DNA from 4 places in the Chryseobacterium sp. W4I1 genome. Region 1 is predicted to be linked to each of the others. Evidence: riboswitches for the same ligand, from Rfam matches in the RefSeq annotation. Region 1 holds a riboswitch; each other region holds the start of a gene.
The links. A riboswitch is a leader RNA that binds a small molecule or an ion and turns the genes downstream of it on or off. The one in region 1 is predicted to bind cobalamin.

Region 1 (5,200 bases):
AGGCAAATCCGTCAAGCTGCTCACCAAAATATTCCACCATATCATTACGTTCAAATTCACCGTGAACCAATACATCAATCCCTATCTTTTCCTGCCAACGGATTGTTCTTTCCGTTTCTTTTTTAAGCAGATCATCATACTGTTCAGCGGTAAGTTCCCCTTTCTTGAATTTTGATCTCCAGGCTCTCACTTCCTGAGTCTGTGGAAAAGAACCGATGGTTGTAGTCGGGAATAGTGGGAGCTGCAGAACTTTCTGCTGATCTTCTTTTCTTCTGCTGAAGGGGCTATTCCTTTGTGCATCATCATCAGTTGTCAAATCTACCCGGTCTTTTACCTGTTGGTTGTGGATCAACGGTGAAGTTTTCCGGGTATCAACCGCTTTTTTATTTTCAGCGAATTGTTGTAAAGCCGGATAATTTGCATTTCCAGAGGCCAGCTTTTTTAAAGAAACAATTTCGTAGACCTTTTGTTTGGCAAACGCCATCCATTGCTTGATATCAGGAGAAAGGATCTCTTCATTCTTCTCTGAATCCAGATCAAAAGGGGAGTGAAGCAGGGAACATGAAGGGGCAATGAAAACCCTTTCAGAACCGATAGCATTGACTGCTTTCTCAATGAAGTTCAATGATTTTTCAAAATCATTTTTCCAGATGTTTCTTCCGTCTACGATTCCTAGAGAAAGACTCAGTGTTTGGGGAATAATATTCAAAATTTCATCCAGCTGTTCCGGACATCTTACCAGATCAATATGCAAAACATCGGCTGGAAGGGAAGTAGCCAGCGAGAGATTGTCTTTTAAACCTTCAAAATAAGTGGCAATAATAAATTTAAGATCTGGAAATTCTCTTCTGAGTTCCTTATAAACGGATTGATAAGTTTCTTTTGCCTTTTTGCTGAGATCTAATCCTAAAAATGGCTCGTCAAACTGTATCCATTCTGCACCATGGCTTTGGAGATCTTTTAAAATTTCAATATATACCGGAAGCAGATTCCCGATCAGGTCCAGTTTATCAAATCCTTCCTCTTTTTCTTTTCCAAGTAAAAGATAGGTAAGGGGACCAATAATTACCGGTTTTGCATTCACTCCGGCTTGTTTTGCACTAATGAATTCATTGATGATCTTTTGGGAAAATAAGCTGAACTGCTGGTTCTTCTGGAATTCAGGGACAATGTAATGGTAATTTGTATCAAACCATTTCGTCATTTCCATTGCTGTAATGTCCAGCCCGTCTTTCTGATAGCCTCTGGCCATGGCAAAATAAAGATCAAGTTCAGCTTTTTGAGAGGCAATTTCCAGATAACGTTCAGGGATGGCTCCCAATGTCAGGATCATATCCAATACCTGATCATAAAACGAAAAATCGTTGCAGGGAATAAGATCAATCCCCGCTTCCTGCTGCAGTTTCCAGTTTTGCTGGCTGATGGTGTTACCAACTTTCAGTAATTCAGTTAATGATGTTTTGCCCGACCAATACTGCTCGCAGGCTTTTTTGAGTTCTCTTTTGCTACCAATGCGCGGATAGCCAAGGATGTGCGTTTGCATTTCTTTTAAATTTTAAATTAAACAATAATGGTAAAGCTCTTTTGAACGCTTCATAATGCTGTCGGAGAAAGAAATGCTGAGGAATAGAGCAGATACGGTATGGACGTACTTATCCCATTAATTATGAGATGGATCAGAATAATTGTTTAATCAGTTTAAAATTAAACGACCCATTACGTTCAAAAGTATCATCTGTATGACCCAAAGCTTCAGACCGCGAAAGCATTGTCAATCCGGAACAGGCAGGTCTCCTGGCTTGTAACAGTTTTTGTCATCCTTCCCGCTTTCGCAGTGGATATAACGGACAAAAACCTTAGGTGGTTACTTACAGTTGCGCGACAGCTCGTGATTTTCACACGATTCCCTATTAATCTACGTTGAGTAAAACCTTTTCCGTTTGATGAAGTATGTTGAAGAGCAAAATCTTGACTAAAGATATTAATTTAAGTGAATTGATTGGTTTATATTAAATAAATAAGGATATTATTTTGTTTATTAGATTATTTAAAGTTAATTGTTCTGTATCTTTGAAAAATACAATTTAAAAAAGAATATTATTCTGTGGAAAGACTGGATGAAAAGGATCTTCAGCTGCTGAGAATCCTGCAAAAAAATGCTAAACTGACTGTTAAGGAGCTTGCTAAAGAAATTAACCTTTCAGCATCACCTGTTTTTGAACGGATGAAAAGGCTGGAGCAGGATGGGTATATCAAACATTATGCAGCTGTTCTGGACGCTGAAAAACTGAACCGTGGTTTTACTGTCTTTTGCCAGATCAAGCTTAAGATCCATGACCGTGCTGTGGGAAATCAGTTTGTGGAAGATATTCTACAGATCGATGAGGTTGCTGAATGCTATAATATCTCAGGTGATTTTGATTTTCTGCTCAAAGTTCAGGTCCGGGATATGAAGCATTACCAGGATTTTGTATTTAATAAGCTGGGCTCAGTAGATTCCATAGGAAGCACACACAGCACTTTTGTGATGGCGGAAGTGAAAAATATTCATGGAGTGAGTATCTAGAAAATAAACAACAGTAACCAATCGGATACTGTTGTTGTAATGTTAACTCATTAATTCCGGTCTTTTAATAAAGCCAATTGGTCCATACCTACCACTGCATCTTTTTGATATTCTTCTGTCAGATTAAAGATCTTTCCTAATTTCTGAGAGGCAGTGATAAAACTTATAAACGTGCACAGCTCTTAAATTTCCTTTTCAGAAAAAAAATCCCTCAACATATCGAAATGTGCTTTAAGTATGGAACGGTGATCTTTACAAAAAAGTTCTGCGAAGCCCACAGCCACGGATATTTTTAGATCAGAAGTGCTGATTTCCGCTTTTCCGCCTTTTACCATGCAGTATTCACAGCCGTTTCCAAATGCAAGTGTCCTGCGGACCTGTTCCAGTAAATTAGAGTCTAAACCTGTATTCTCGAAAAAAATTTTTCAAGACTGTTCCATTTTTTCAGGATATGAATATTATGCCCGATCAGCTTTTCAAATGGTGTACTTCCGTGGTCTGCAAATTCAATTGTAGTCATATTTTTTTATGACAAATTTCCTGTTAATTATTTTTATTTTAAAGCGAATTTAATGGCTTAATTTTGTAATTTTAATGAATTCAGCTGATTTAATTGAATAATACAATGAAAATAGTTTTAGATAAAATTGATCATAAAATTTTGCAATTGCTAACTGAAAATGCACGGCTTAGTTATGCTGAGCTCGGGAGAATGATTTCCCTTTCTCAATCGGCTACAAAAGAAAGGGTTCAGAACCTTACAGATACAGGCGTCATCAAAAGATTTACGGCAGATATTGATTATAACCAGTTGGGGTACGGTCTCAAAGTGATTATTCATCTGAAATTCAAAAACGATGAATTCAGGATATTTACAGATCATATCAGACTGTTTCCTGAAATCATCAGTTGCAAAAGAATCACAGGAGAATACTGCCTCATTGCAGAATGTGTATTGAAAGACAGTGCCCATCTTGAAAACATCATAGACAGACTGATTAAGTATGGAATTCCTTCTACCTCAGTTCAGCTATCTGAAATAAAGACCAATCATTTCTTTAATAAAGAATAAAGAATAAAGAATAAAGAATAAAGAATAAAGAATAAAGAATAAAGAATAAAGAATGAATATGTTAAAATAAAAAGCAGTACCTAAACGAGATACTGCCATTATAAATTTTAAAAAAAATTCGATCTTTAATGAAAAATCACGGTTCATCACAATCCTGCTTCAGCTTGGTAAAGACCTTGTCAAATTTTTCATACAGTGTTCCTTCCTCATCTGGCTCTGGTCTGAAGCTGCCATTCGCACAGTTGTAATAGCCGAACCCAATCAGTTGAATCAGTGCATAATCATCTTTCCTCGGATCATTGAATTGCGCCTTGAATCTATCTATTACAGATTTAGGATCTGCATTGTCTTTACTTCTCTCTTCAGCGAAACTTTTCCAAACGGCGTACATTTTCTGTTTGTCAGGAGATGAAACGGCATCAATATAAGGTTTGCAGGTACTGTAAAACTTACTTTTTTTTAATGTCGAAGGATCAGAATAGGCGATAAGATCTTCTTTTTTCAGCTGATATTCATTTTCAAAAGTCTCAATAGTTTCCTGATGGAGCTTTTTCCATTCCGGAAGATTAATAACTTTAAGGTCATACAGCTCTTTTTTCTTTTCCTGATACTGTTTTTCCAGTTGCTGCAGATAAATATCTTTATTTTTACGGACATCATCGAGATCGGAAAGCTTGAAAACAGTATGATTGTCAAATAGCCCGGTATTGAATTGGTATAAAAGCTTATAAACACCGTCTATTTCCTCTTTCTTATATTTTCCCGGATCGAAATATCCTTTATTGTCACAGTTGAAAGTCTGGTAAGAGTATAATACCAGGTTATTGGTCTTCTGAGTTGTTTTTTGTCCCCAAACCGTTGCAGACAGTATCAAAGCAATGGTTAATAGTGTTTTTTTCATAGCGTCTGCTTTTTGAAAGCTTTTTGTAAAAATAATATTTTGTGTTTAAATAAGAATCGAAAAATAATTCAGTTAAAAAAATTAGCTTAAAACATCTTTGATCTGGGTTTCAAGGTCATGAATATTTTCAAAGGAATGAAGCGTTATGTTTTTGTCTGTTCTTTTAAGCTCTTCTATAATTTCTAAGATAAGTTCCAGAGGTTCGGCTTCAAAACCAAACAGGTTATTGTCAAAATTTATTCCTGCGATAATACCGTCACTATTCATTCCGAGACACCAGTTTTCAAGAAAATCATTTAATGCAAGGGTATCGGTGTGATAATCACTCCATTCACCTCCAATACATGATTGGGCTCTCACTTCATCAGACCAGAAGCATACCATCTGCACAGGATCACCGTCTTCATCTTCCATTTCATTGGAGTAGGAGACAGCATATCCTTTATCACCTTTCAGGGCGTAAATAATTTCAGATTCACACACTTTTTTCACAAAGTCTGAATGTCGGTTTTTAATCGTTAAATGATCCTGAATCATAGTTGTTTTTATAAATGTTGTATGGATTTATCTTAAAAGTAAATGGGTTTTATAAAATATTCTTAACTTTTAGATGCTGTAAAAGCATAATGGTTTTGGCATCTTTAATTTCGCCTGTATCAAT
Region 2 (5,200 bases), 660 kb from region 1:
GCTGAGCTTTATATATGCGTGTTCTTCTATAGTGAAAGAAAAACCTGCGAGTCCTATTGAGAGTGTCTTGTTCATAGCTTTGTTTTTTATATTTTTTGAGTGATTTGGTTTACTGACGCTGTCAGCTCTGCCCAGGTATTTTGTAGTTCAGTCAAGAAAAGTTTCCCTTTTTCGGTGATCTGGTAATATTTTCTTGGGGGTCCTCCTGTAGATTCTTCCCATCTGTAGGAGAGGAATTCTCCATTTTTCAATCTTGTAAGGAGAGGATAGAGGGTTCCTTCCACTACATCCAGTTTTCCTTTTTTAAGTTCATCAATAAGATCGGAAACATACATTTCACGGTGATTGATGAGACTTAATATGCAGAATTCCAGAATCCCTTTACGCATTTGCGCTTTGGTATTTTCAGTATTCATCTTTAATAAGTTTTGTTAATTAGTTATATTTTCAGAATAATGTTCCTAGCTAGATGAACCTATTCCGATTTTACATTACAAAGATATGTAATTAAAATGGTAATATGCAATACAAAGTAGTGAAATTTTTAAATAAAAATATTTAAAATACTGATTATTAGGTGTATAAATTTTAATTAAAAATTTGATGATATTTAATTGGGATTAAAATAAGGCGAAAAACTATAAATTTTGACCGATGATTTGTATTTTTGTTTAGAAATCTGATGAAAAATAAACCCCAAATGACAAATAGCTCTATATTTTACCGTTCCTTATCTGCATTTCTGATGCTGGGACCTCTCTGCTTCGGACAATACCGGTTTACCGTTGAAGATGCATCCGAAAAATATAATGCCCAGATTACAGTTGAAGAATGTCAAAATAATAACTGTAAGAATAAAGCTGCTATTACCCTGTTCAGTAAAAGCGGTGTGAAATTACAGACTCTTACCTCTGAAGATTTTGTCATGAACTTTGAAAAAGAAATAAAACTGTCAAGCCCAGGCACAGTAAAACTTAGCCATGGAATGCTTTATGATGATGCTGTGGTTTTTGGAGATTTCAACTTTGACGGTACGGAAGATATAGCCATAAGAAACGGGAGTGGCGGAAACTATGGTAGCGCTTCCTTTGATGTATATGTTTTTAATTCTACAAAAAAACAATTCGTTCCCAGTACAGAACTGACTGATATAGCCAGTAATTATCAGGGAATGTTTGATGTAGACCCCGAACGTAAACGATTAACCACTTACGCCAGATCCGGAGCTTCTTTACTTTACACCTACCAATATCAGGTGATTCCGAATAAAGGGATCGATATGGTTTACGAAAAAATAAGAGATATGAGTGAAGATCCGGCTAAGGTAATTATAAAAGAAAAGATCAATAATAAATGGGTGGTCAAAAAAACATCCGAATAATAAGATACTAAAAGAAATGAAGATACAGAAGGAAATCGATTTTATCCTGGCCGTAGATGCCCTGAAAAACGTAGAAAGAAGAAATTACAATTTCGATGATTCCAGAAGGGAAAACACGGCTGAGCATTCGTGGCAGATCATTATCCTGGCACAGATCCTATATCCATACGCCAAGAACCGTGCAGATATTGATCTTTTGAGGGTGATACGAATGCTTTCCATCCATGACCTTGTAGAAATTGAAGCCGGAGACACCTTCCTTTTTGATGAAAAAGCAATGGTAGGAAAATTTGAAAGAGAAAAAATTTCAGCCCAAAAGATCTTTGGAATCCTCGATGAACCTTTGCGTACAGAATTTTTTGAACTGTGGCTTGAATTTGAGGAAGAAAAAACTCCCGATGCTATTTTTGCCTGTTCCATTGACCGCATCATGCCGTTTATCCTGAATTCTCATACGTCCGGAAAAAGCTGGACAGAAGCCGGTGTTACTGAAAAGCAAATCAGAAATATGCTTGAAAATGCTATTACAAGGGCATCAGATGAAATGGGAGAGGCTTTTGAAATGTTGTTGAAAAGCAGTCTTGAGACTGAAAAAGTGGTAAGGTAATTTATCATATGAAAGGCAAAAGCTTTTTAAATTGCTGTTCCATTTTAAAAAGCTTTCACATAACAAAGTAATACAAATCTTTAGAATACTAATTTTTTATTAAGGTATAAGAGTTTCGGGCGGCCTTTGGCCGCCTGAAACTCTTATATCTATAGAATCATAATAGGTTTCTTAGTTTCGTCGATAGCCACAAAAGTAAAATCACCCACAATGGCTCTTTCCCTTTCGTAAGAGTACATCTGCTCTGTAAAAATCTCTACATTTACTTTCATACTGGTTTTTCCGACATGGGAAACCTTTCCAATCAGTTCTACAATCGTTCCTGCAGGAATCGGTTTTTTAAAATCGATCTTATCGCTGCTTACGGTTACTACTCTTTTTCTTGCAAAACGGGTTGCCGTGATAAAAGCGACTTCATCCATCAGCTGCATGGCAGTACCTCCGAAAAGAGTGTCATAGTGATTCGTTGTATTGGGGAAAACCGCTTTAAAAATTCTGGTTTCGGATGCTGCAATTCTTTCTTCTGTAGTCATATTTCATTATTAATTAATGCGAAATGAAATATTATTAAAATAACAGAACAATGACAGGAACCATAGAAATTCCTGAAGCAGTCCATCAGATCAATAAACTTCAAATCGCGAAAGTTTCTTGTTTAAAGAAATAGGCAGGTCTCCTGACTTGTAACATCTTTTACCTCCTTCCCGTGCCCTGCACAGTGGATCCTTTGATAAAGACTTCAGTTACTTACAGTTGCGCGACAGTCCGTGATTTTCACACGGTTCCCTTTTAATCTGCGTTAAGCAGAACCAGTTTCTGTGATGAATAAGCGTTAAACTTTTTCAGTGCAAAAATAAGAATATTACAGAGAAATACAGTAATTATTCCGGACTATTGTAAATAATCTGGCTCATGACCCTTCCTTCCTTGATAGCCCAAAGTGTGACATATCTGTTCTCACCCGAACCGTTGATCATATAAAGATAAATATGGTCATTGTCAAGAGCAGTCACTCCCACATTATTGAAGTCCATCGTAGGCTGGAACATATTCTTAATAGCTTCCCTTACAAAAACAGAACCTCTTCCGGGCTGCTGCACTCGGATCGATTTGATCTCGGTCATCCCTTCAGGAAGTACATCTTTAATTCCCCATGGTTTTATCTTATCAATAGTAAGAATTTTTCCGTCTGCATCTTTTTCCTGCTTTCTATAGCCGGCGTTAGAAGGATAAACATCGATTACCACTTTGGTTCTTTGGGAGGTAGGAATTTTAGGATTACTGTTATCTGTAAAAATAAGTGATTTTCCATTCTTAGATTTAGAAGGAGTAAACTGAGGGAGCTGATCGATGAAAGCAATCCGTTCTTTATTCACCATGCCTTCCTTCACAAGATTTTCATACCTTACAAAAGGTTTTTCTTCATCCTGTTTTTCAGGATATTTTATCCAGATCCATTCCGTTTCTCCCGGAGCAGGTTTTACATAAACAAATACATCACCTTTTCGCATCCGGATCTTATCCACGATTTTTCTATAGTCATCCTTATGGACCCGTACGTTGGCGTAGCCTTCTTCAGCCTTTACCACACCGAAAGGAACTTTATTCTGCCCTTTTACAAATGCCAAGGAAAAAAGGCTGAAAGCGGATAAGTACAATGCTCTATTTATGGAAATCATGCTCTGAAATTTTTTGATCGCTCAAATATATAAATTAAATGCTTTTTTGATTGGTAAATTCTTATTGTATTTGCTTAAATTATTATATTCTCCGAATATGTATAAAATCTCCTGTAAGAGTTCGATGTTGATTTCTTCTAAAACAAATTATGATTTAGGGAGATATTTAAATTGCTGTAGTTCTTTAATATCCTTTATCTTCCTTAAATGCGTATCAGCGAGAAGATACATATCGTCAGCCATATTTAAAATGGTTATATAATTATGATCTGTAATGACAATTCCTTTGTATGGCGTCTGGCTTTTAATAATTATTTCTAATTCGTCAACGGATTTAGGTGAAACACCACTGAAAGGCTCGTCCAGTAAAATGAAATCTGAGTCAGAATAAGTGATGATAAGTGTTTCAACCATCTTTTTTTCACCACCCGATAGGTTTCTTACCGTTTCATCTAAAAAAGGAATTATCATCTTTAGACTGTACAGCTTTTCTTCATTTTCTTTGGTACAGAATAAGGAGATAAGCTCTCTGATCTTACATTCTTTTGGAAGAAACGAAGACCGCTGCGGTAAGTATGCTATTTTATTTTTTCTGTCAGAAATATTTTTAAGAATGGTATCATTAAACTTGATAAATTGAGTGTCCCCTTTTACGGTGCCAAAGATAATCTCTAATAAAGTAGATTTTCCGCCGCCAGACGGACCTAAGATTCCGGCAATTTTTCCGGTTTCACAGCTTAAATAGACATCCTGCAGGATTTTTCTCCCGCTGAAAGATTTGGTGATACTGTCAATGTGAAGCCTGTTCATAGGAGTCTGGTAATGATTTTAATAATTAAGCTGAATGATACAGTAAGAGCCCACAAAAGTACTTTTGAGAATCCAAAATTAGCATAAAAAAAATATTCCCCTCTGAGTCTTACATCATAAATAAAGAAATGGAGTAAAGGAAAGATCAGGAGAAAACATAATCCAAAATTTTCAATTGTAAATTGGCTTAAAAAAGAGATTAACAAAGAAAATAATACACTTGGAATAATTAGTTTTCTATAAAAAATCCAAAGGACAGTTAAGCTTTTATCCATAATCCAAATGTAACAAGAAAATTCTATCTATAAAAAATAGCGCTGAAATTTTCAGCGCTATTTTTATAAGTTTAAAGACTATAAAATTTACAATAAAGTAAATTTCCAATCAATATTTTTTAAATCATTAAATTCTCTCCAGTTCATCCGCATTAATCGTTGTCTTGAAAGTTCCATAATTGACGATCACTTTATTTTTGGAAATCTTTTCTATTGTTCCTACACTCGTACTTCCCGGAATACGGACACGCTGGCCTTCTTTCATCCAGACAGCACGGTCGGTTTTACGTTTTTCTTCCAGTTTTTCATTGGTTTCAGCAATCTTTTCGATTACATCATCCTTTTTAAGCTGCTGGGTGATCTTTCTTTTCACAACCTGCAAACGCTTGCTTTCGTCTTTATCGGCTCCAATTTTTCTGAACTTTTCCTGTTCAAGGATCTTCACAAA
Region 3 (5,200 bases), 750 kb from region 1:
AACACAAATGATGAAAAAAAATAAAAAATTTATAGATAATACCGAAGTATTAGTTTCTTAGTTTGCGTAAACTGAGTTTGAGCCTATACCTGCAGTGAATGATCTGATGATCCCTCCTGTAGTAGCGCTGTACACCACAATTTTGCTGGCCTGTGTAAATCCGTTGGAATCCGAAGTGAAAATCTTGTCATTAATTACACTGAATCCATATAAAGCAGAAAAATTATCAACACTGTTCGCTACCGTAAATAGAGGTGATGTAGGTACCCCTGTAGCGCTCATATCCATTGCATATACATTTTTTCCTGAAGAGAAATAAAACTTACCGTTTGAAATTTCAAGATTGGTAGCATTGGCAATACCTGTTAAAGTAGTGGTCTTCGTAATGCTTCCTGTGCTGGAGATCTGATAGATATAAGAATCGGCAGTTCCCGCAGCGATAGCATAAACATTTTGGTTATTAGATATGATCTTATTGATATTTCCGCTTGGTAAAGTGATCGTAGACTGAACGTTGTTCGTAGAAGTATTGATGTACGTGATCTTATTTCCAAAACCGAATGATGCGTTCTGCACGAAAATATTATTTCCGGCCTCTACTATTCTTTCAACAGCATCAGTGAACGGGATTTTTTTAATAAAAGAACGGTCAGAAAGCTTATAGATGCTTACAAACTTGTCACCTAGATATTTATCATTTGTTACATAAATATTGTTGTTGGCAAAAGCCATATAACGGGGTGTATTAAGTTCTGCTGTAATTTCGCCATTTGCTTTAAAATTATAACGGTTTGCGATTTGAATTTTATTAGAGTTGTTCAATAGCAGGTAAGCATTCTCACCGTTGAAAGCAATCGTCTGCAAAACATCACCTAATTTCGCACCTCCGTTGTTAAGAGAGAAAATATTATCCTGTTTCATGTTTAAATCTGCCGTTACGAAAGTTACATCACCTTCAGGTTTACCGAAAGTCCCTTCATTAGCGATTAAATAGCCATTGCCATAGAATATTTCCTGCTCTTCAATACTGTCGCTGCTACAGGACACAATGCCCAAAAGAAGTGCAAAAGCAAAAAGAAAATGTAGAATTTTGTTCAGTTTCATAATATTTTAAGTTTAAAAATTAATGGTTGCATAAATACTGTAGTTTCTCTTCGGCATCGGGTAAAGAGATACCGTTTGATAAACAGTATTGGTAAGGTTGTTTACCTTAAATCCTAACGTGTACTTTTTAAAAAGAGCGGCAGAAATTCCTGTATTTAAAATAAAATAAGGATCAATAGCTGTAGATCTGTTCTCATCCGTAGAAGTATAGGTAAGACCGTTGAGCAGCCCTTGTACATAAAGCTTAAAGAAAGAATACCCGTATTCTATATTTCCGACAGCTTTGTGTACAGGAACATACATCATCTGCATTTGAGTGTCCTTATTGATTGATTTTGAGTACGTATAGCCTCCATCCAGTCTCAAAGCATGTTTCCCAAACTTTTTGTTCCAGGTAATCTGCGATTCCAAACCATAAGATTCAGATCGGTAGGTATTGACTGGCGCCCAATATCCATACGGTGTAGGAAGCCAGGTAATCAGATTTTTGACGTCCATATAATACGGACTTAATGTAATTTTAAAATCTCCCAGACTGAACTCATGGTTCATATCAATATTCATGGAAGTCTCAGAAAGTAAATCCAGGTTTCCGCCCGGCTGCCAGTAAAGATCATTAAATGAAGGAAATCTGAAGTTTCTTGAAAAATTTACCCCTACATGATACCATTTCACAGCATCCCATTTTCCGGAAAAAGAATAAAGCAGCGGAGAAGATATATCCTCCACAAAATCTTTCTTGATTCCTGCTTCAAAACGAAGATCTTTCGTGGCAAAATACCTGATCAAACCGGCTAAAGATCCCACATTTCTGCTGATAGATCCAATTCCTGATTCATAGCCTTTACCTTTATTGACCTGGAACTCTCCAATAGCATTGATATTAATCTTGGGAGTGATGAAATAGTTGAAATCATCTTTGAAAATGTAGTTCTTTCCTGCTGCACCACTTGATTTAGGGAGATTGATATCTGAAAAATATTGAAAATTGTCCTCCGTATAAGCTGCTTTTAAGCTGTTGGAAATATTGCTTTTTTGAATATCCCATGCAATCAGACTTCTTAAAGTCTGCGCATTGTATTTCGTTCTATTGTAATTTTGTTCAAAAACAGGATAGTGCTGTGATGCATCAAACATCTGGTTCTGCCATGAAATGGTCTGATGATCGGCAATCTTATAAGAAGCTCCAATATTTACAGAAGTATTATAATATCTTCCGTTAGTATTATGGAATCCTGTACTTCCCACAACAAATTCAGGAACCTTATAATCATTTTGACTCGTTAAATAACTTCCCGAAACCTTCACACTTAATTGATCATTGCTGAAAGAAGCCTGTGCGAAATTATTATAAGTATCAAAAGAAGCGACTTCTGAATAAACCGAAGCTTTAAAACCCCTGTTGAAATCTAGAATATTATTTAAATGAATACTTCCTCCGATAGCTCCGCTTCCATAAATAACACTTCCTCCGCCCGCTTTTATATCAATCTGATCATAACCAAACAATGGAATATTATTAACGTCTCCCTGACCTAAAAAGCTGGAATTAATGTTGATCCCGTTCCATACAAATGCAGTCTGTTGAGCAGTTGTTCCACGGAATGAAGGGGAAGAAACAGCGCCACGTCCGTTTTCTTTAATATAAATAGAAGATTGAAAGCGTAAAAGTTCAGAAAGATTCGTTGAGTTTTTTTCAACATCTTTTGGGGTAAGGCTTCGTACCGGATGAAAAAGTTTTGCCTTACTCATTTGGCTATCGAAAATGTAAATGGTGTCAACTGCTTTCTCCTGTCCCAAAAGAAAGCTGCCATACGATGAACAGAGCAGTAATAAAGACCTTTTTATATCCATACTATTTTACTTTTCCTCCGAAAGTAATGTGTTTTTTAGTTATAATTCTGGCAGGTCTCCTGACTTTCGCTTTCTGCACCTTCCCGTATGAACAGTGGTTTTTTGCAGAATTTCTTATTGCGATTTACAGTTGCGGGGACAGTTTGGGCCTTTCACCCAATTCCCTATTATTTCCAAAATGCTGGAAACCAAAATTTTTGCAAAGATATGTTTTTAAATCAATTGTACAAAAAGGCAAAAAATTCAATTTTGAAAGTCAATTGTGAACGGTGGATTTTTGCTCAGTAACGAAATTTTTTAAATGAATAAATTTCAATAATCCTTTAAACTAAAAGCACATTCTTTTAAATTCACTATTCACTAGCAAAGCAAAAATTCACCATTCACAAATTCTGTCTTTACAAAAACGTAGAATCGAAATAAAACGGCAGCAGATCCTTGATTGAATGCACCTTCACCACTTCATCATTCATGCTTGAAAAATAAAGATCAATATTCTCATGCTGTTTCGTCTCATATTCTATTAAGCTTTGTCGGCAGGCTCCACACGGTGGAATCGGAGGATTTTTCTCATGGAATTCCTTAGGCCCTCCCACTACAAAGATCTTCTTTACTTTTACATCCGGAAAATTTGCTGCTACCCAGAAAAGAGTTGTCCTTTCCGCACATAATCCTGAAGGGTAGGCCGCATTTTCCTGGTTGTTTCCGGAATAAATTTCACCATTTTCCAGTAAAACAGAGCACCCCACAAGGAAGTTGGAATAAGGAGCATAGGCATTTTCACGTGCCTCTTTAGCTCTTTTGAATAATTTTTTCTCTATATCGTTCAGGTCACTGCTATTTTTAAAATGCTCGTAACTGATCTGTAGGTCTTTTTTCATATATTAGTACAACTAAAAAAGGGGGCCAAATGTACCTCTTTTTAATCAGTTAGGCAATATCTTTTTATTCATTGTTAAATTAAAAATTCAAAAAAATAAGATGCTATATACATCAATACCATTCAGAAATATAGAATTAAAAAACAGGTGGGTAATGTCTCCCATGTGCATGTATTCCAGTGATAATGGCATGGCCAATGATTTTCACTTTGTACACTACGGAAGCCGTGCACAGGGGGGAACAGGTCTGGTTATGGTAGAAGCCACCGGAGTAGAGCCGCGCGGAAGAATTACCAACCACTGTATGGGAATCTGGAATGATCAGCAGGCTGATGAACTGAAGAAAATTGTGGATTTTGTCCATTTACGTTCAGAAAGCAAAATTGGGATTCAGCTCGCTCATGCCGGAAGAAAAGGTTCCACCTGGAATAACCTGCAGATCCCGCTTGAAGAAGGTTGGGAAACTATTGCTCCAAGTGCTATTCCTTATCATCCTTCCGAACGAATTCCCCATGTGCTTACGGTTGAAGAAATTAAAGAGCAGGTGCAGAATTTTAAAGAAGCTGCCAAAAGAGCTGTAAAAGCAGGGTTTGACATTATAGAAATTCATGGAGCGCATGGATATCTTATCCACCAGTTTTTGTCACCGCTTTCTAATATCCGTACAGATGAATATGGAGGAAGTTTTGAAAACCGGATTCGCTTCCTGATTGAGATTGTGGACGCTGTTAATGAATATTTAGATGACAATACAGCACTGTTTGTAAGGATTTCCGGAACTGAATACGCTGACAACGGATGGAATATCAATGACAGTGTCGAATTAGCCAAAGTTTTGAAAGAACATTCCGTAGATCTGGTAGATGTATCAAGCGGAGGAAATATCCATGGGGCAAAAATATCCGTATTCAATGGTTATCAGGTTCCTTTTTCGTCCCAGATAAAAAATGAGGCAGATGTGAAAACCGGAGCTGTAGGAATGATCACCACAACAGATCAGGCAGAGGAAATCCTGCAAAAAGGTGATGCAGACCTGATATTTGTAGCAAGAGAAATCTTAAGAAACCCATATATTGCTGTTCAGGGGTCATTTGAAAAGAAAGAAGATTGCTTCTTTCCCCACCAATATACAAGAGCGAAAATTTCATCGTAAATTTCAAGATGAGTATTGAAGACTTTATGCTGACCTGCCCAAGCAGAAAATTTTTAGGAATTGAATGCCTGGGATGTGGAGCCCAGAGAGCAGTAGTACTTGTTTTTGAAGGAAAGTTTTCAGAAGCTTTTCATCTTTATCCGGCTGTTTATACACTGCTGCTGTTTCTGTTTTTGTTAGGGCTGAGTTTTGTAGATAAAAAAAGAAA
Region 4 (5,200 bases), 2.4 Mb from region 1:
GTACCATTCATCTTCATCCGGCTTGCCGTTTTTGTTTTTATCGTAGCCGACCATTATAATCCCGGGTTCGCAAGATCCCGATCTGGTGGTGCCGGCATTATTTCCCCAGAATGCATTTCCGAGAATTTTAAAATCCCTTCCCTCAAGATTGGGAATGGTATGATCAAAGCCGAAAGCAACATACCCTCCAAAGCCTCCAAGCGTAATCATGGTGGAATTTCCTCCAACCAGTGATTCTTTTGCTTTTTTGATCATATCCGTCTCTGTATTTCCGTTCGTATATTCCGGGATTTCATTCATGAACTGGCCTACAGCGGGACGAAATTCAAAGACATCTGAAATATATTTGCTGTAAGGCGTAAGCTCTTTATTAACAATGACCGTCGATTTATAAATTTTCTCGGCTCCTTTTACCTCTACCTTTAAGGTCAAAGGATAAGTTTTTGCATAAGAACTCACAAAATCCAACTGCAAATCATTTGAAATGATAGAATCATTGATACTCCATGTCAGCTTTCCTTCAATTTTAGGATCTATACTTAAAAGTTTGAGTCTGTCAACAGTATAGGATTCTTTAAGCGCTTCCGCAGGAAAAGTCACTTCCTCAACAACTTCTTCACTGTCACTTTTACAGGCTGCAGTTCCCAGCATAACTGAAGAGAGAAGTACCGTTTTTAAAATAAGTTTCGTTTTTCTTTCCATTCTTTCTGATCTGATTATTTATATAAAAAAGCAAAATGAGCAGGGATATTTCCGCCTTCGGTTTTCCACTTGAATTTCCCGGTCTTGTCGAAACAGTATACATATCCGGTGGTTACGTAGTTTTTCGCATCCGTTAGATAAATGTCTTCTGTATAAGGATTTACCGCAATTCCGTAAGGTGCTTTGATTTCGTCAACATATTGCTGATCGATAATTTTGTTGGCAATGACCTGCTCTGTTTTTACATCGATGATTCCGAAGGTTTTGACGTATGTATGGGTATTGTAATTAAATTCATTCCCATAATAATACAGCTTGTCATTTACGATTGTCATTCCGCTGACAGCAACATGAAAGTCTTTTTTCACGGTTCCTGTAGCAGCATCCACCAGGAAAAGGCTGGACGGAATATTGTAATAATCACCTCTGGAACTCACATACAGATCTCCGTAATTATCTTTTTTTATACGGTGAAGGTTGATAGCTACATCAATTTTTTTAGTTTGGGTAAAGCTGTTCAGATCAATAACAGAAACAGTTTTATCATAATTCGGAAACATATATCCTCCCGAGTTGGCCACAAAAAGCTGATTTCCTATCACTTCTATTTCTTCCGGTTGATATCCTACTACAACCTGTCTTTCAATGTTCAGTGATGTGGTATCAATTTCCACTACTTTCCCCGGAGGAGAGTTTGGATTCAGCTCAACGGGTCCGGCATAGCTGCTGGCATAGACTTTATTGCCTTTAAAAGCCAGATACCGGCAGTTCTGCAGCTGTATGGTTTTGATTCGTTTGGCTGTTTTCGCTTCCAATACCTCAATTTTATTGGAAACGTTCACCACTACATACATTTTGCTTCCGTAGATCATGATATGATTTCCCACATCACCCAGTTCTTTTACCACATTCGGGTTGATTTCTCCATAAATATTCTTGCGGTACTTTCCTGTCGCATAATCGAAATAATCGAGCGTACATTTGTTGCTGCCCATATTTCCTTCATTCAGAAGATAAAAGCCTTTAATAGGAGTATCTTCTCCGTTGCTTACCTCTTTTGTTTCCGAAGGAACTATATTGTCATCTGTCCTGCATGAGAACAGGAAGAAAAGAGTAAAAGCCAGCAGGCAAAAGTTTAGTTTTTTCATAATGTAAAGCTTACAATAAGTTTAAAATTTCTTCCGGGCATCGGATAATTCCTGACCATATCATAGTATTGATTAAGGACATTATTGACCTCAAAACCGGCTTTAATCTGACGAGAATGCCAGTTGAATTTTTTCTGAACGGATAAATCATGCGTATACCATGGCTGAAGATAATTGGCTTTGATATTATTCAGCTGGGCATCATAGCGCTCTCCGGTGTACATAAAACTGTAATTGAAACTCCAGTCTTTATAATCTGCCATCATGGTAAAGGTCAAGGCATGCCACGGCACATAGGAAATCTGGTCGCCATAATAGTCGTCAGTTTTATCGGTATAATCTCCGGCGCGCTGATAGGTATAGCTTACCAAAGGTTTCAGTTTCACTTTATTAATATCAAATTCAGCCTGAACATTCACGTCCGCCCCGATAATTTTCACTTCACCCAAATTCACCATCATCCATCTGAAAAGATTGGTAGTAGGAACGGCGATAATCTTGTTCTCTACTTCATTATAATAGCCATCCACTTTCACATAGATGCCTTTAAAAAATTGATGGTCATAGAGTTTCTCATAGGTAAAACCTGCGTCGTACTGGTTTGTGTATTCAGGTTTCAGCATCACGTTCCCGATCATGGTGTAATACAGATCATTGAAAGTAGGCATCCTGAACACTCTTTTGTAGAAAGCCCGAACAGTGAATTCTTTTGATTTGAGGGGCTGATAGCTCAGGAAAGCGGAAGGAGTCCATTCGGTTTTATCTGGAGATTTTGAATTCATTTTCACTTCTTCGTGGACAAAAGTTCCGAGAAGGCTTCCCAAAAATTTAAACCGGTTCCACTGGTAGGTCGTAGCAAAAGCAACGAGTGAAGTATATCGTGTAGGATATGAAAAATCCCTTAAACTGGCATCGAGATTATTATACTGAAAGTCAAAGCTTGCACTTACATCCCAATTTTGAGTAATAGAATAGATATTGGAATTGGAAAAATAGAGCTCTCTCTGAACATACGAATTATCTATCGGCAGAACAGTTGTTGCCACATTCACCGTATCTAAAAACCGGGTATAGTCATAGGCAAATTTAGCTTTGACCTGCGTTTCGAATTTTGGAAATAATTTTTTACGGAAACTGGCCTGAACAAAATAGTTCTCATCCAGCATCTGCTGACCTTTAGGCGTGAAATTATTATTAACAATGGCTGTGGGAACTCCACGATCGGAAATATAGCCATAACCACGTACGCTCCAGCTTCCGTCATTAATGGTCCCGTTTAAGGCCCCTTCAAAACGCTTCGCACGGATATAGGAATCATATCTTCTCGCAATGGTATCGTTGGCAACGGAGCCGTCAGAATTTTTCTTTTCGTATTTAAACTTATACAATCCATCACTCTGTACAAATTCTGAACTGAAACTTGCAGAAACTCTATCTGAAAGCTTCTGTTCCACACGGAAGGAAGGATTAAATAAACTGATGGAGCCTAATTTCAGCTTCACCGCTAAGTTGGTCTTCTTATCTCCTTTAAAAATAGGTGTTTTAGGCTGAAGATAAATAGATCCGGAAGATCCGAAATCCTTTGCAGGCTGGAAAATTTCACTTTTCTGACCGTTGTATAAAGAAATGGCTTCAAGATCATCCAATGAAAACTTTCCAAGATCCACGATTCCGTTCTGAACATTTCCCAGCTGGATACCATCATAGAAAACACCCACATGCTGGCTTCCCATACTTCGGATATTCACTGTTTTCAAGCCGCCCATCCCGCCATAATCTTTGATCTGAACTCCTGAAAAATACCTTAATGCATCAGCTACCGACTGGCTGTTCAGCCTTTCAAGCTGTTCTCCGGAAAGTACCTGTGCGGGAAGAATTTCTTTAAAATCTTTTTTGTAAAGCTGAATAGGAAGAATGGTTTTCTCTCTTATGGTGTCCCCGGATTGGGACAATAGAAATTGAGATGCTGCCACAAATAATGTGATAACACTTTTTTTAAACTGTGAAGCAGCAAATTTTCTGACCATTAGCTCATTTAGAATAATGTAGACGCTAATGGATATAAGATAGCAAAGACAAAGCACAGTTCTCACTGCACAAAATCATTGTTGTCCTAAGCTTTATTCCACGAAAGCATCAAACGTTCATCCTCCGGCAGGTCTTCTGACTTACTCCGTTTTTGAAATCCTTCCCATTAAAAAACAGTGGATATACTCTTCAAAAACTTTGATGTGGAGCTTACAGCAGCGGGTCTGTTCCGGATTTTCACCGGATTCCCTTTTAAGTGCTTTTTACAGCGCACCAGATTGCGGCAAAGATAGAAAATAACTTAATATATGCAACAATGGCATAATAAATTAATTCTCAATACTTTGAGAAATAACAGGTAGTTAAGAATATATGAAGAAGGTGGCTTCGAACCTCAGCCACCTTTTTTTGAAATATTATGAAGTGTACAAATTTCTATTGCAATAAATTAAATAAGCTGCATTTGGTGGCTGAGACTCCCGAAGCCACCATGATATTAAATTCCAAAATTGATAAAAATACTGAATCTGGATTTTGCTTCAATGTCGCCTCCCGCCAGATTGGAATACGCAGGCAGCATGACTTCCCCTCCCAAACTGAATTTTTTATAGGAAGCTTCAAAACCCAGTTTTCCATACAAGGCACTTCCAGCGGTATTGGGCAACTCTTCATCAAACTGTTTATTTTTATCGTAGACTTCGCCCTGAAGTCCGGCTTTGGCAGAGAAAATGGTGTTTTCATTGGCCGCAAGCTGGTAAAAACCTGTCGCTGCATAATTCCATTGGTTTCCGAAACGGTAATTCTTTTTATTTTCGGTTTTTACCGTATAATCTGTATTGACCAGCACAGCAAGCTTATTTTTTTGAAATTTATAATTCAAAGCGGCCTGATAATCCCAGCTTCCTGTTCCGAGCTGAAAACTTGGATTGACGCCGGAAGCTCCTTTTTCATCAAATTTCCCTAAAGGAATTTTCACACCCAAACCACCGTTAAGCTGATGAAAATTATCTTTGGAACTGATGATCCGGTAAATTCCCATCAGGTTCATATCTCCTATTCCATTAATGTTGATATCGCCCTGCATTGTTTTCTTCTCATGAAAATGAAATGGAAGGCTGGCGTATACACTCAGTTTTTCTGACAATGGAATCTTCCCCCAAACCTGCAGTGTATTGAAATACTGATCCTGAGTGAGATCTTTTACAAAAAGATTTTCTTTGGCTTTATAATGCTGGGCAAAATATTTGATTCCGATAAACTGAGGGTTCAGCAAAGATTCAAACCCGGAAGACCCGTTTCCTGCTGCGCAACCGCACGCATCG

Region 2: it holds a riboswitch for cobalamin, as region 1 does, so the genes downstream of both, QF044_RS12295 (acyl-CoA thioesterase) here and metE (5-methyltetrahydropteroyltriglutamate--homocysteine S-methyltransferase) in region 1, are expected to answer to the same signal.
Region 3: it holds a riboswitch for cobalamin, as region 1 does, so the genes downstream of both, QF044_RS12715 (TonB-dependent siderophore receptor) here and metE (5-methyltetrahydropteroyltriglutamate--homocysteine S-methyltransferase) in region 1, are expected to answer to the same signal.
Region 4: it holds a riboswitch for cobalamin, as region 1 does, so the genes downstream of both, QF044_RS20235 (TonB-dependent siderophore receptor) here and metE (5-methyltetrahydropteroyltriglutamate--homocysteine S-methyltransferase) in region 1, are expected to answer to the same signal.

The regions. Positions count from the first base shown of each region.
Region 1 covers NZ_JAUSXQ010000001.1:1,996,963-2,002,162, reverse strand. Annotated here, with positions in the region: gene metE (5-methyltetrahydropteroyltriglutamate--homocysteine S-methyltransferase) at 1-1,543, opposite strand, end outside; cobalamin riboswitch at 1,767-1,950, opposite strand; gene QF044_RS09315 (Lrp/AsnC family transcriptional regulator) at 2,105-2,566, shown strand; gene QF044_RS09310 (hypothetical protein) at 2,964-3,086, opposite strand; gene QF044_RS09305 (Lrp/AsnC family transcriptional regulator) at 3,192-3,638, shown strand; gene QF044_RS09300 (hypothetical protein) at 3,775-4,539, opposite strand; gene QF044_RS09295 (DUF2750 domain-containing protein) at 4,621-5,076, opposite strand; gene nudK (GDP-mannose pyrophosphatase NudK) at 5,126-5,200, opposite strand, start outside.
Region 2 covers NZ_JAUSXQ010000001.1:2,654,701-2,659,900, reverse strand. Annotated here, with positions in the region: gene QF044_RS12315 (PspC domain-containing protein) at 1-75, opposite strand, end outside; gene QF044_RS12310 (PadR family transcriptional regulator) at 87-416, opposite strand; gene QF044_RS12305 (FG-GAP repeat protein) at 701-1,381, shown strand; gene QF044_RS12300 (HD family hydrolase) at 1,398-1,988, shown strand; gene QF044_RS12295 (acyl-CoA thioesterase) at 2,138-2,521, opposite strand; cobalamin riboswitch at 2,637-2,817, opposite strand; gene QF044_RS12290 (hypothetical protein) at 2,870-3,667, opposite strand; gene QF044_RS12285 (ATP-binding cassette domain-containing protein) at 3,815-4,477, opposite strand; gene QF044_RS12280 (MutS2/Smr-associated SH3 domain-containing protein) at 4,880-5,200, opposite strand, start outside.
Region 3 covers NZ_JAUSXQ010000001.1:2,745,301-2,750,500, reverse strand. Annotated here, with positions in the region: gene QF044_RS12720 (hypothetical protein) at 58-1,104, opposite strand; gene QF044_RS12715 (TonB-dependent siderophore receptor) at 1,117-2,958, opposite strand; cobalamin riboswitch at 2,990-3,166, opposite strand; gene QF044_RS12710 (cytidine deaminase) at 3,357-3,839, opposite strand; gene namA (NADPH dehydrogenase NamA) at 3,940-4,992, shown strand; gene QF044_RS12700 (DUF2752 domain-containing protein) at 5,001-5,200, shown strand, end outside.
Region 4 covers NZ_JAUSXQ010000001.1:4,349,963-4,355,162, reverse strand. Annotated here, with positions in the region: gene QF044_RS20245 (cell surface protein) at 1-702, opposite strand, end outside; gene QF044_RS20240 (YncE family protein) at 717-1,850, opposite strand; gene QF044_RS20235 (TonB-dependent siderophore receptor) at 1,847-3,877, opposite strand; cobalamin riboswitch at 3,986-4,171, opposite strand; gene QF044_RS20230 (transporter) at 4,375-5,200, opposite strand, start outside.